Zymomonas mobilis subsp. mobilis ATCC 10988: one gene and its partner. The protein of the gene in region 1 binds, or shares a complex with, the protein of each later gene. Links are inferred from orthologs where the notes say so. Each region holds a gene or a part of one and is shown on either strand. Other genes may lie near its edges.

Region 1 (8,020 bases):
ACCTTTGGCTGGTGAAATGAGCGGCCATATTTTCTTTGCCGATCAGTGGTTCGGTTTTGATGACGGTATCTATGCCGCGGTGCGGATGATCGGGGCTGTCCATCAGATGGGTGGTTCTTTGACTCAAATCCGTAAAGATATGCCGAAAATGGTCAATACACCGGAATTACGCTTTCAGGCTTCTGAAACCCGCAAATTCCAAGTAATTGGCGAAGTGCTGGGGCGTTTGACCGCTGCCGATGCCAAGATCAACACAATTGATGGTGTCCGCGTTACTAATGATGATGGTTGGTGGCTGTTGCGGGCTTCCAATACCCAAGATGTTCTGGTCGCTCGTGCTGAAGGACGCGATCAGGCGGCTTTGGATCGTTTGGTCAGCCAGCTGAATGACCAGCTGAAACAATCTGGGATTGAGCCGGTCACAACGACCCATTGATTTTGATGAATGTCTAAAAGAAAGAGGCAGCCATTTATCTGGCTGCCTTTTTTATAAAGGGATTAAGCTTGCTCAAATTTTTTCAGAATTAGAAAATAGCCTATATTTGGGAGCTGTTCTTAATTGATGCAGTCTTATTTTGGGTTAGATTGAGATCAGAAAAATCTAAGAGCCTGGAGAGATGTCATGCCACGTTTGAAGAATAAAATATGTGTCGTGACGGGTGCTGCGCGTGGTATCGGGTGGGCTATTGCTGCTGCTTTTCAGCATGAGGGTGCCAAAGTTATTGTGACTGATATAGATGAAGTCACAGGTAAAAAGACAGCGGCTGAAATCGGCGGGCAATTTCAAAAGCTGGATGTCCGCGAAGAAAAAGACTGGCAAAATTTGGCAGAGATAGTGCCTGTTGTCGATGTCGTGGTCAACAACGCCGGAATAACAGGTTTTGAGAATGGAGCTGTTGCCCATGATCCAGAACATGCCACTTTAGAAGATTGGAGAGCTGTCCATCGGGTTAATCTGGATGGATGTTTTCTGGGTTGCCGTTATGCGATTGCGGCGATGAAGAACAAGGGAACGGGATCAATTATCAATATTTCTTCCCGTTCGGGGTTAGTCGGAATTCCCCTAGCCGCCGCTTATGCTTCATCAAAAGCCGCTATTCGTAACCACAGTAAAAGCGTCGCCCTTTATTGCGCCCAGCAAGGCTGGAAAATTCGCTGTAATGCGATTAATCCGGCCGCTATTTTGACTTCGATATGGGAGCCTATGCTGGGGGATGGGGACGACCGCGAAAAGAGAATGCAAGCTCTAGTCGCCGATACGCCTCTAAAACGATTTGGACTGCCAGAAGAGGTGGCGGCTGTTGCGGTTATGCTTGCTTCGGATGAGGCTACTTACATGACTGGGGCTGAATTCAATATTGATGGCGGGTTATTGGCTGGTTCTGCTGCAACTCCGAAATAGCACCAATAAAAAAGCCCGATTTTATCAATCGGGCTTTTTATTGTGGATGGAATCGACGCTTTTATTTTAAGCGGGCGACAGCATCGCTAATGCGTTCAAGCGCTTTTTTCAGTAATTCTGTTGAGGTCGCATAGCTGATTCTGAAAGCGGGTGACAGACCGAAGGCTTCCCCATGGACAACAGCCACTTTGGCTTCGTCAATCAGATAGCTTGAGAAATCCAAGTCTTTTTCAATGACTTTACCTGATGGGGTTTTCTTGCCAATAAGCTCGGAAATGCCCGGATAGACATAGAAGGCACCTTGCGGTTTCGGGCAGGAAATACCTTCAATCGCATTCAGACCATCAACCACCAGATTGCGGCGGCGCGCAAAATCGTCAGACCAGCCTTGCAAGAAATCCTGTGGCCCGTTCAGAGCAGCAACAGCGGCTGCCTGTGAAATTGAGCATGGATTGGAGGTTGATTGTGACTGGAGCTTGGCCATGGCTTTGATAAGTGGGGTGGGGCCACCGGCAAAACCAATACGCCATCCGGTCATAGCATAGGCTTTTGAACAGCCATTCGCGGTCAAAGTGCGATCGAAGAGATCCGGTGCTACTTCGGCGATGGTTGCAAAGCGGAAATTGTCGAAGACGATATGTTCATAAATATCATCTGACAAAATCCAGACATGAGGATGCCGGCGTAAAACTTCGGCGAGGCTTTTGATTTCATCCGCGCTATAGGCGGCACCAGTCGGGTTGCTGGGAGAGTTAAAGATAAACCAGCGCGTTTTTGGCGTAATGGCTTTTTCAAGCTGTTCGGCGGTGATTTTGTAATCTTGGTCAATAGTGGCCTGAATGAAGACTGGCGTCCCACCACAAAAACGCACGATATCAGGATAGCTGACCCAATAAGGGGCAGGGATAATGACTTCATCGCCTTGGTCAATCGTCGCCGTCAGAGCATTGAATAACACATGCTTGCCGCCGGAACCGACGGATATCTGATCTGTCCGATATTCAAGATGGTTGTCGCGGCGGAATTTTCCAACGATGGCTTCTTTTAATTCTGCCGTCCCATCAACATTGGTATAACGGGTTTTCCCATCATGGATGGCTTGGATAGCGGCTTCTTTAATAAATTCGGGGGTTTCGAAATCCGGTTCACCTGCCCCGAGTGTAATAATATCGACCCCTTTTGATTTGAGCTCGATCACTCGACTGGTCACGGCAATGGTCGGGGAAGGCTGGATACGGGAAAGGGCAGCGGAAATGTGAACCATCTTTTTTCCTCTCAGGAAAAGCGGCGGACAGAAAAATATCCGTCTTTTGAAATATAATCCTTGTGTCAGTCAGGTAAGAAAGCAAAATATATCTTTTACTTTACTGGCCATGGCGGCGGTTTTTAGCGAAGTAATTTTGCCTTGACTAGCCCGAACAGGTCATGGCCGATGAGAAATCCGGATTTTAAATCCTGTAGAGATAACAGCGATTCTTTGGCGTTGCCGCTTGATAATAAGCGCTCGCGTAGGAGACCGGGAAGAAGCCCCAATGAGCGCGGTGGCGTTAACAGCCTATCGTTATCCTGAATAAAAATATTGCCTAAGGCTGTTTCTGTCACATGGCCGGATGGATCAATAGCAAGCCAAATATTAGTATTCTTGCCTGAAATATCATTGGCTACCCGTGGTAGCAGCGCATGATAAAGTCTTTCATCATTGGCCGGACAAGATCGTTGAACGGGAAAACATTCAATTATTTTTTCGGGTGCATTTTCTGGTGGAGCAATTTCAACGGCAATTCGGCCATTATAATTGATAACCAACCGAATAAAATGAGGCTTTATCAGAGGAAAACAGGCCATATGAAGCATATTGCGAACAGCATGGCGATTATAAGTGAAGCCCAGTGTTTGAGTTGAATTTTCAAGCCGTGCCAGATGTTCTTCCAGATTGGCGATGCCCCCCAAAGGTTCAAAACGCATTGTTTCTACCAGCGCTTTTGACTCTTTTGCTATCTGGATAGGGTGCGGCTCAATCAATTTTAGCCTTTCTTTTATTGTAGGGGTTTCTTTCATAAAAGTAAGGCCGATTAACTATACCATTCAATAACTTGAAAAGATTGATTGCGTAATAAAATTGCTATTTCGCAAGAATAAGAGAAAAAGGTAACTTCTTATTACTCTTTTAATATATTTATGCCACCAAAGAAATTAAATGAATTTAATCACTTTTGGTGGTGGTTGAGAGAAGCCTGTCCTGAAATAGGCTGAAATCCGCCTTTTTTTGAGCCTATTTGCCCTGCTCCTTTAGGAATTATTCTGCCTCGCTATGCGTTCAGTGATTGCACCGATTGCCAGAGCGTTATAACTAATAGTCTATGACTATTGCTGACATAGCTGATGCGCCTCGCCATTTTCTCTATCGCCCCGGGCTGCTGACCCCGGATGATGCCAAGCGTTTGACATCACAAACACTTCACGGCTGTGATGATGGGGAGCTTTATTTACAATATAGTGTTTCCGAAAGTTTCTCTTTTGATGATGGCCGCCTGAAAAATGCGAGCTATGATAATCAGGCAGGTTTTGGTCTGCGGGGATTATCCGGTGAAGCGACTGCCTTTGCTCATGCAAGCGAGATTTCTGCTGATGCGATCAGGCGGGCAGGGGAAACCTTGCAGTTATTAGACCCTCAAAAGGGTAACCATCCTTCGTCTCCGCTTCATACCAATCGGCATCTTTATACCGAGGCTAATCCGCTCACTTTGAAGCCTTTTGCTGAAAAAGTAGCCTTGTGTCAGAAAATTGATGCAGCCGCGCGCGCCAGAGATCCGCATGTTTGTCAGGTCTCTGTCGGACTGTCGGCTTCATGGAGCGTGATTGAAATTGTCCGTCCTGATGGTTTTGTGGCTCAGGATATCCGGCCTTTGGTGCGGTTGAATATTTCGGTTGTCGTTGAAAAGAACGGACGACGCGAATCCGGATTTTACGGTTTCGGTGGCCGCTATCTTTACGATCCCCTTTTTGAAGAATCGGCATGGCAAAAGGGTATTGATATGGCCTTAGCCTCGGCTTTGGTTAATTTAGAAGCGATACCTGCACCCGCTGGAGAAATGCCCGTTGTTTTAGGCCCGGGATGGCCTGGTGTATTGCTCCATGAAGCTGTCGGTCATGGGTTGGAAGGCGATTTTAACCGGAAGGGTTCTTCTGTTTTCTCTGGCCGGATTGGTGAAAAAGTCGCGTCTGAAGGGGTCACGGTTATTGATGATGGCTCTATCCCGAACCGGCGTGGTTCTTTGAGCATTGATGATGAAGGCACCCCGACTAGTCGCACGGTTCTGATCGAAAACGGTATTCTGAAATCCTATATGCAGGATAGATTGAATGCGCGTTTAATGGGTATGAAACCAACGGGTAACGGACGGCGTGAAAGCTATGTCCATGCCCCGATTCCGAGAATGACGAATACCTTTATGGCGGCTGGACAGGATGACCCTGCCGAAATTATGTCCCGCGTCAAAAAAGGCATTTTTGCCAAGAATTTTGGCGGCGGCCAAGTCGATATTACCAGCGGTAAATTCGTCTTTTCTTGCACTGAAGCCTATATGATTGAAAATGGTCGTATTGCAGCCCCTATTAAAGGGGCGACTTTGATCGGTGACGGCCCGACCGTTCTGAATAAAATTGCCGCAATTGGTAATGATCTGGCTTTGGATGAAGGGGTCGGTATTTGCGGAAAAGGTGGTCAGTCTGTGCCTGCGGGTGTTGGACAGCCTACTTTGTTAGTTGAAGGTTTGACGGTTGGCGGAACGGCCACTGAATAAACTGACTGACTTGTGATAAAGAAAGAAAAGCGGGGCTTTTTAGGCTCCGCTTTTTTTTAAATAAAGAAGACAGAATCCTAAAAATAATTTTTATACTTAAAAAGTTTTTTTGTTTTTAAATGGCTTTTGGGTGAGGTAATTTTTAGATATATCTTTTTTAAATCAGAATAGTTTTTTGAAATAAAAAATCGAAACTGATAGTTTTATAAGCGTATAAAAAGTCGATAGACGGCTTTCTTATAGCGGGGTGTAAAACGGGTATAATAATGTGAGGAGAGGCCCGTAAAAGTGACTATGCCTGATTATACGATAAAAGTGGCCTCTTATAATATTCACAAAGCAATCGGTGCTGATAAACGGCGCGACCCAGAACGGATTTTATCTGTTCTGGATGAAATCGATGCGGATTGTGTCGTCTTGCAAGAAGCCGATCATCGTCTGGGGAAAAGACGCGCTATTCTGCCTTTTGATGCCTTGGCTGCGCATGGTTATAGCTATGTGCCATTATCTTTGCGCTCTTGTAGCCTTGGATGGCATGGTAATGCCCTGCTATTACGCGATTTCGCCAGCTGTGTTGCATATGAGCGAGTCAGACTACCTCGTTTGGAACCCAGAGGCGCGATTATCTGCGATATTAAAATTCGAGGTCGTGTTTGGCGATTGATAGGTTCGCATCTCGATTTATCGGGTCTGTTCCGGCGGCGACAAGTTGCCTTTATTGTTGATAGATTAAGAAATTTGCAGCGCGATTTGCCGACTGTGATTATGGGCGATTTTAATCAATGGCGCAGGCGGGATGGATGTCTGCGATTATTGCCGGATGATTTCTCTGTTTTACCAACTGGTGCCAGTTTTCCTGCCCAGCATCCTTTAGTCGGATTAGATCGTATTATTATAGCCCCCCAAATTAGATATTTGGAATGTGGTGTTCACAATACGCCGCTTGCAAGGCAGGCTTCCGATCATTTGCCTGTTTGGGCGAAATTGGCTTTATCTCCAGATTTTTAAAATTTTTATCAAAAAAATCAGTTTTTATGAATTTTTATGTCATTTTTGCCGCATAAATCCTGTGGAAAATAGCTGACTAAGTAATTTTTATTGTATAGTCTTCTGTGTCTGCGTTAATTTTTTGAAATATAAAAGTTATCTCGGCTTTATTAATTTTCATGACGCCGGCTCGTTCAGAGTCTTGAGGGATATATCGGGGAATGCAGAGATTTTCATTAAAGGCGCCTGTTCTTTTGCGCTCTATGGCTAATTCGATAGGGTTTTGTAAAAAATTAATTGCACTACCCTTGTTATCTTGTGCCGTTCCGGCTCTGGCTGAAACGCCGGCCGCTGTAAATAGCGGGGATACCGCCTGGATGTTGATATCAACAGCGCTTGTGTTGTTGATGATTATCCCGGGCTTGGCATTATTCTATGTCGGCATGGTTCGGGCGAAAAATGCGCTTTCTCTTTTGACCCAGATGTTGTGCATGACCGCTCTTGTCATGGTTTTATGGCCTTTGATTGGATATTCTCTGGCCTTTAGCGGATCATCCCCTTTCTTTGGTAACTTGACCAATGCCTTTTTGAAAAAGGTAACGCCGGACAGCATCAATGGCACGATACCAGAATATGTCTTTGTCTGTTATCAGATGACTTTTGCCGCAATTACGGCAGCTTTGGCTTTGGGCGGTTTTGCGGAAAGAATTAAATTTCGGGCAGTAATGCTTTTCACCCCGCTTTGGCTGGTCTTGGTTTATTTGCCACTCGCCCATATGGTTTGGTCTTCTGACGGTTATTTCTTCAAAATGGGCGTTCTGGATTTCGCCGGCGGGACGGTCGTTCATATCAATGCGGGTATTGCGGCTTTGGTTGGCTGCTTGATGATCGGTAAACGGAGCGGCTATGGCAAAGAACTGATGGCACCCCATTCCATGATGATGACCCTGATCGGAACCGGATTGTTATGGGTTGGTTGGTTTGGCTTTAACGCAGGTTCAGCCTTGGGTGCCAATGCTTCTGCTGGTTTAGCGATGATAAACAGCTTTGTTGCGACGGCAGCAGCCATCCTTGTCTGGATCGCAACCGAGGCTCTCGTTGGTCGTAAGCCGTCGCTGCTGGGGGCTTGTTCCGGTGCTATTGCCGGTTTGGTTGCCATTACCCCTGCCGCCGGTAATGCGGGCCCGATGGGTGCTATCGCTATTGGCGCTTTGGCTTCTTTCGGCTGCTTCTGGATGGTCGTCTATGTCAAACCCAAATTGAAATTTGATGATGCGCTTGATGCTTTTGGTGTTCATGGCGTTGGGGGTATTATCGGTTCCATTGCGACGGGTTTGTTTTGTTCACCATTATTAGGTGGCCCTGGTAAAGCCGATTATATGATTGGGCATCAGCTCTTCTTGCAGATTTTTGCCGTGGTCGTTGCCGTTATTTGGTCAGCTATTGGTTCTGCTATTGCCTTTTACATCGTTGATAAACTGGTTGGTTTGCGCGTTACCAAGGAAGAAGAAGCGATGGGGCTGGATATCAGCGAGCATGACGAGCGGGCTTATAATATGAACTCGCTATAAAGGCTTGGATGCTGGTTTTCTTTTGAAAGACCTCTAGCCGAAAAAAGAATGAAGCCGGATCTAGGAAACTGGATCCGGCTTTTTTTATCGCGCCGGAAAGAGCCTGTACTTCTTTATTGACTTGAAAATCATCGGAGAGGGACTATTTTAACAAAATCCCGATGGCGTTTTTCTTTTCTTTTACAATTCTATGATAATTGAATAATATTTCATTGTCCTTTGTAATAAAGGATAGAAAAATGGATTGGCCTAGTAAA
Region 2 (4,240 bases), 820 kb from region 1 along the record:
CGCTGTTTATGAGGCGACTTTGGTAACGCCTGACAGTCGTTTTGACCAATATTTAAAAGGCCATGAAAACGCGATCAACGAACAGGAAAAACGCGGTTACGCGTTGTTTAAAGATCTGGGTTGTGCTTCTTGCCATGTCGGTAAAGCGATGGGTGGTCAAAGTTTTGAAGTTATGGGACTTGAAGGTGACTATTTCGGTAAAAGAGGTCACCCAAGTGATGCCGATCAAGGCCGTTTCTCTCAAACGCATAATGCCCTTGATATGCATCGTTTCAATGTGCCAACATTACGGAATATTGAATTGACGGCACCTTATTTCCATGATGGCAGCGCCAAAACTTTGGAAGAAGCCGTTCGTGAAATGGTGCGCTACCAGACGCAGAAAGGCCAAATTCCTGAAAAGGATGTTCAGGATATTGTGGCCTTCTTGAAAACTCAAACGGGAAGCTATCGCGGCCATAATCTGGCAACGATCACAGAAGAAGAAGCAGGCATATTGCCTTCTAAATAATCATCCTCCTCTTTAAACAAGAGAACAGATGCCTCTCTTCCAAAAGGATAAAATCCTAATGAAAGAGGGGCATTTTTTTAAAAATTAGCTGTTATCTGTGGTCAGCTTCGCTTATTCCAATGGTATGTTAACTATATCGCAAGCAGAAGAACAGGCAGCCCGTTTGGTGGCTGCTGCATGTCAAGCCGGAGCCGATGCGGCTGATGTTGTTTTTGTCCAAGGACAATCCCAAGATATTTCCGTTCGCTTGGGACAACTAGAAGATGTGGGTCGCTCTGAAGGCGCAGAGATCGGGTTAAGATTGTTTATCGGACATCGTTCGGCCAGTGTTTCTTCTTCTGATTTTTCGAAAGAAGCCTTGGATGCCTTGGTTGAAAGAGCCGTTGCGATGGCACGCGAGGCGCCCGAAGATCGCTGGGCAGGCTTGGCACCAAAAGAATTGCTGATGCAGGGCGCAGCACCGGAAATCGAAAGCGATGATGGAAAAGAAATTGCTCCAGCCGTCTTGCGAGAGCTGGCCTTAAAAGCTGAGGATGCTGCCCGTTCAGTTGACGGTATTACAAATAGTGAAGGGGCTTCTGCCAGCGCAGGTCGCACGATTTTTGCCCTCGCGACGAGTGAGGGTTTCACTCGCGGTTCCAGCTCTTCAAGCTATGGCTGCTCTGCCTGTGTTATTGCAGGGCAGGGGGTTAATATGCAGCGTGATTATGATTTTCACGCCACCCGCTATTTTGAAGATTTAGACGCGGCTGAATTGATTGGGACAAGAGCCGCTGAACGGACAATTGCGCGATTGAATCCGACGCGGATTGATAGCGGTCAAATGCCGATTATTTTCGATCCACGCGTCGGTAGCGGATTCTTATCCTATTTAATTCAAGGCATCAGCGGCGGCGCTATCACGCGCAAGACCAGTTTTTTGTTAGACAGCCTTGGAAAGCCGGTTTTCAATGAAGGTATCACCATCAAAGAAGACCCTTGGCGGAAAAGAGGCATCGCCTCGCGTGCTTTTGATGGCGAAGGCCTACCAACAAAACCCAATAATATTATTGAAAAAGGCCGATTGAATGGCTGGTTGCTTGATTCAGCCGCCGCTCGTCAATTGGGCATGACCCCGACTGGCCATGCCAGAAGAGGCGTCGGGGGGCCTCCGTCAACAGGAACGGCCAATCTTTATCTGGAAGCTGGAAAGGTCACACCCGAAGAATTGATGTCAGATATCAAGCTGGGTATTTATGTGACCGAAATGATTGGCAGTGGTGTCAATATGATTACGGGTGATTATAGCCGTGGCGCATCCGGCTTTATTATTCGTGATGGGCAGCTTGCGGAGCCTGTTGCCGAAATTACAGTTGCCGGTAATTTGAAAGACATCTTTATGCATATGGTGCCTGCCAATGATCTGCGCTTCCGTCGCGGAACCGAAGTGCCGACTTTGCGGGTCGATGGATTGATGGTTGCTGGCCAATAATCCTTCGCTAAAATTTTATTGAGAAAGGCATGGCGGCAGAAGCCTCTGTGCCTTTTATTTTTTGGGAATAAGCGGAAATAGAGCCGGTTTCCGTCCTTTCATAACCCAAGGTTGCCCCAGAAACAGCGCGACCACCAATAATCCGGCAGCCCAAGCAAAGGATGGCGGGAAAGGATGACCTTTCATCCATAAGAAAAAACGGCTGGCAAAAGGTTCGATTGAAAAAATCAGCGCCATCGGGAAAGCCGACATAGCTTGTTGCGCCTTGTTTAAACAAAGTTGAGCCGCCGCCATCAAAATGGCCAAAACGATCAGCCCAAGGAAAATACCCGAATGAAAATCAAGCGGTAATGGGCGGGTTAAAAATAATGCGGCAGGGGTTATCCATACCGTTTGGGTAAGCAGGCCGATAACGGCCAAAGAAACCGGATCAATAATACGCTTTTTCAAAACATAATGGTTGCCAAAGAAGAAAGCCGCAAAAGCAAAAGCAGCCATAAAGGCAAAAAGATAACCATTATTCCAGCTTTTAGGCCAAGAGGGCTGTGCCAAAATCGCCAATGCCCCAAAAGCAAAAGACGCTGATATTAAAGCTATAGCCCCAGAGCGCGAAAAAATTTTCTTTCTATATTGTAACAAGAGAGCCATCACGACCACCAATGCCATGATCGTCGCGGTTTGTTGCGCTCCTATTTTGAGTAATCCGGCCATTTCCAGATAGAAAGAAGCCGATTGCAAGGACGCTATTGCTATAGCCCAAAGCCATTTTTTGGCAGAGATCGCAGGCGGATGGCCTTGGACGATAATCAGAAAACAGGTGGCTAAGCCATATCCTATCGCCATAACCGAGGCGAAAGCCGTATGATAAAAGGCTTGCCCCAAAACCAAAGACAGCGCGGTGTTAAGGAGCATAGCAAAAAAAGCTATCCCGAAATAAGCAAGCTGATTCATCGGGATAGGATAGGCCTAAAGGCGAATAAATTCGCTACTTTTCGGTTCTAACAAATGTAACGAACCATTTTCGATCGCAAACCATGCCCCATGCAGGTCGAGTTTACCTGCGGCTTCCCGATCTCGAACAAAGGGAAAACTACGGAGATTGGCAATACTGGTTCTGACGCCTTCATGTTCCAAACGGCAAGCAACATCAGATTCGTGGCCATGTTCGGCAACGACTCTGTCGCGGGCATCATCCAGCAAGGAAATCCAGCTTTTGATGAAGAAATCATCATCTTCGTCTTCGCTTCCGGTGCCTTCCAAAGAAGCTTTGATACCGCCACAGGCACCATGCCCCATAACTAGAATATCGCTTACTTCCAGCTTGGTTACGGCATATTCAAGTGCTGCCGATACACCATGATGCCCTAATTCTCTTTCATAAGGCGGCACCAAGGCACCCACGACACGAATAACAAAAATTTCACCCGGATTGGTATCGAATATCTGGGCAGGATCAACGCGACTATCAGAACAGGCGATAACCAGAACCTTCGGGTTTTGACCTTTTGACAAATGCTCCCAACGATCATGTTGGTCTGTCCAGTCACCACTACGGAAGCGCTGATATCCCATAATCAGTTTCTGAAAGTCTATCATAGAAAAAATCTTTCTTCATAGAATGAAAAATTGATAATTATCTTTTGCCTGTGTCTTGTCACACTGGCAAGTAACGAAAGGTATCGTTAAATATAAAGGTATGAGTAAAATTCCCGCACCTAATGAAAAAACCAGCCGATCCGATTCTGGTTCCTCGATTTTGCGTAAACCGGACTGGCTTCGTGTCCGTTCTCCCGGTGGCGCTGCTTTTAATGAAACCCACGGCTTGATACGGAAACTGGGTCTGGCCACGGTGTGCGAAGAAGCAGCCTGTCCCAATATTGGAGAATGCTGGACAAAAAAACAGGCAACCGTCATGATTTTGGGGGAAGTCTGTACCCGTGCCTGTGCTTTTTGCAATGTAAAGACAGGCCATCCCGACAAGGTCAATCCTTTGGAACCGGGGCATGTTGCTGATGTCGCTGCCGAAATGAATTTGGAGCATATTGTTATCACATCGGTTGATCGTGACGACCTCGAAGATGGCGGCGCTTCACAATTTGTCAAAGTTATTGAAGCTGTCAGAGCAAGAACCCCGAAAACGACGATTGAGATTCTGACCCCAGATTTCCGTGGTAAGCCGGATCATGCATTGGATATGATCGTCAAAGCCCGCCCCGATGTATTCAATCACAATCTTGAAACGGTGCCCCGTCTTTACC

What was found. Proteins that work in one complex are often made in the same cells at the same time.
Region 2: the proteins of tldD (region 1) and ZMOB_RS01005 are in contact, whole or in part, in a solved structure (PDB 5NJ9), measured with the Escherichia coli proteins. The link is inferred for Zymomonas mobilis subsp. mobilis ATCC 10988 from one-to-one orthologs.

What each region holds. Positions count from the first base shown.
Region 1 is NC_017262.1:1,036,488-1,044,507, forward strand. The notes cover bases 3,048-5,983. They hold tldD (metalloprotease TldD), read left to right. Parts: upstream 3,048-3,762; coding sequence 3,763-5,205; downstream 5,206-5,983. Other genes in these bases: ZMOB_RS04590 (aminotransferase class IV), read right to left, coding at 3,048-3,460; ZMOB_RS04600 (endonuclease/exonuclease/phosphatase family protein), read left to right, coding at 5,494-5,983. In the rest of the region: phosphoglucomutase/phosphomannomutase PgmG, read left to right, coding at 1-436; ZMOB_RS04580 (SDR family oxidoreductase), read left to right, coding at 623-1,402; ZMOB_RS04585 (pyridoxal phosphate-dependent aminotransferase), read right to left, coding at 1,464-2,666; more of ZMOB_RS04590, read right to left, coding at 2,789-3,047; more of ZMOB_RS04600, read left to right, coding at 5,984-6,213; ZMOB_RS04605 (ammonium transporter), read left to right, coding at 6,414-7,763. UniProt on the Escherichia coli protein: Metalloprotease involved in CcdA degradation. Suppresses the inhibitory activity of the carbon storage regulator (CsrA).
Region 2 is NC_017262.1:215,788-220,027, forward strand. Bases 1-2,808 are described here. They hold ZMOB_RS01005 (TldD/PmbA family protein), read left to right. Parts: upstream 1-635; coding sequence 636-1,982; downstream 1,983-2,808. Other genes in these bases: ZMOB_RS01000 (cytochrome-c peroxidase), read left to right, coding at 1-511; ZMOB_RS01010 (hypothetical protein), read right to left, coding at 2,037-2,808. Outside these bases: more of ZMOB_RS01010, read right to left, coding at 2,809-2,894; ZMOB_RS01015 (carbonic anhydrase), read right to left, coding at 2,949-3,578; lipA (lipoyl synthase), read left to right, coding at 3,679-4,240.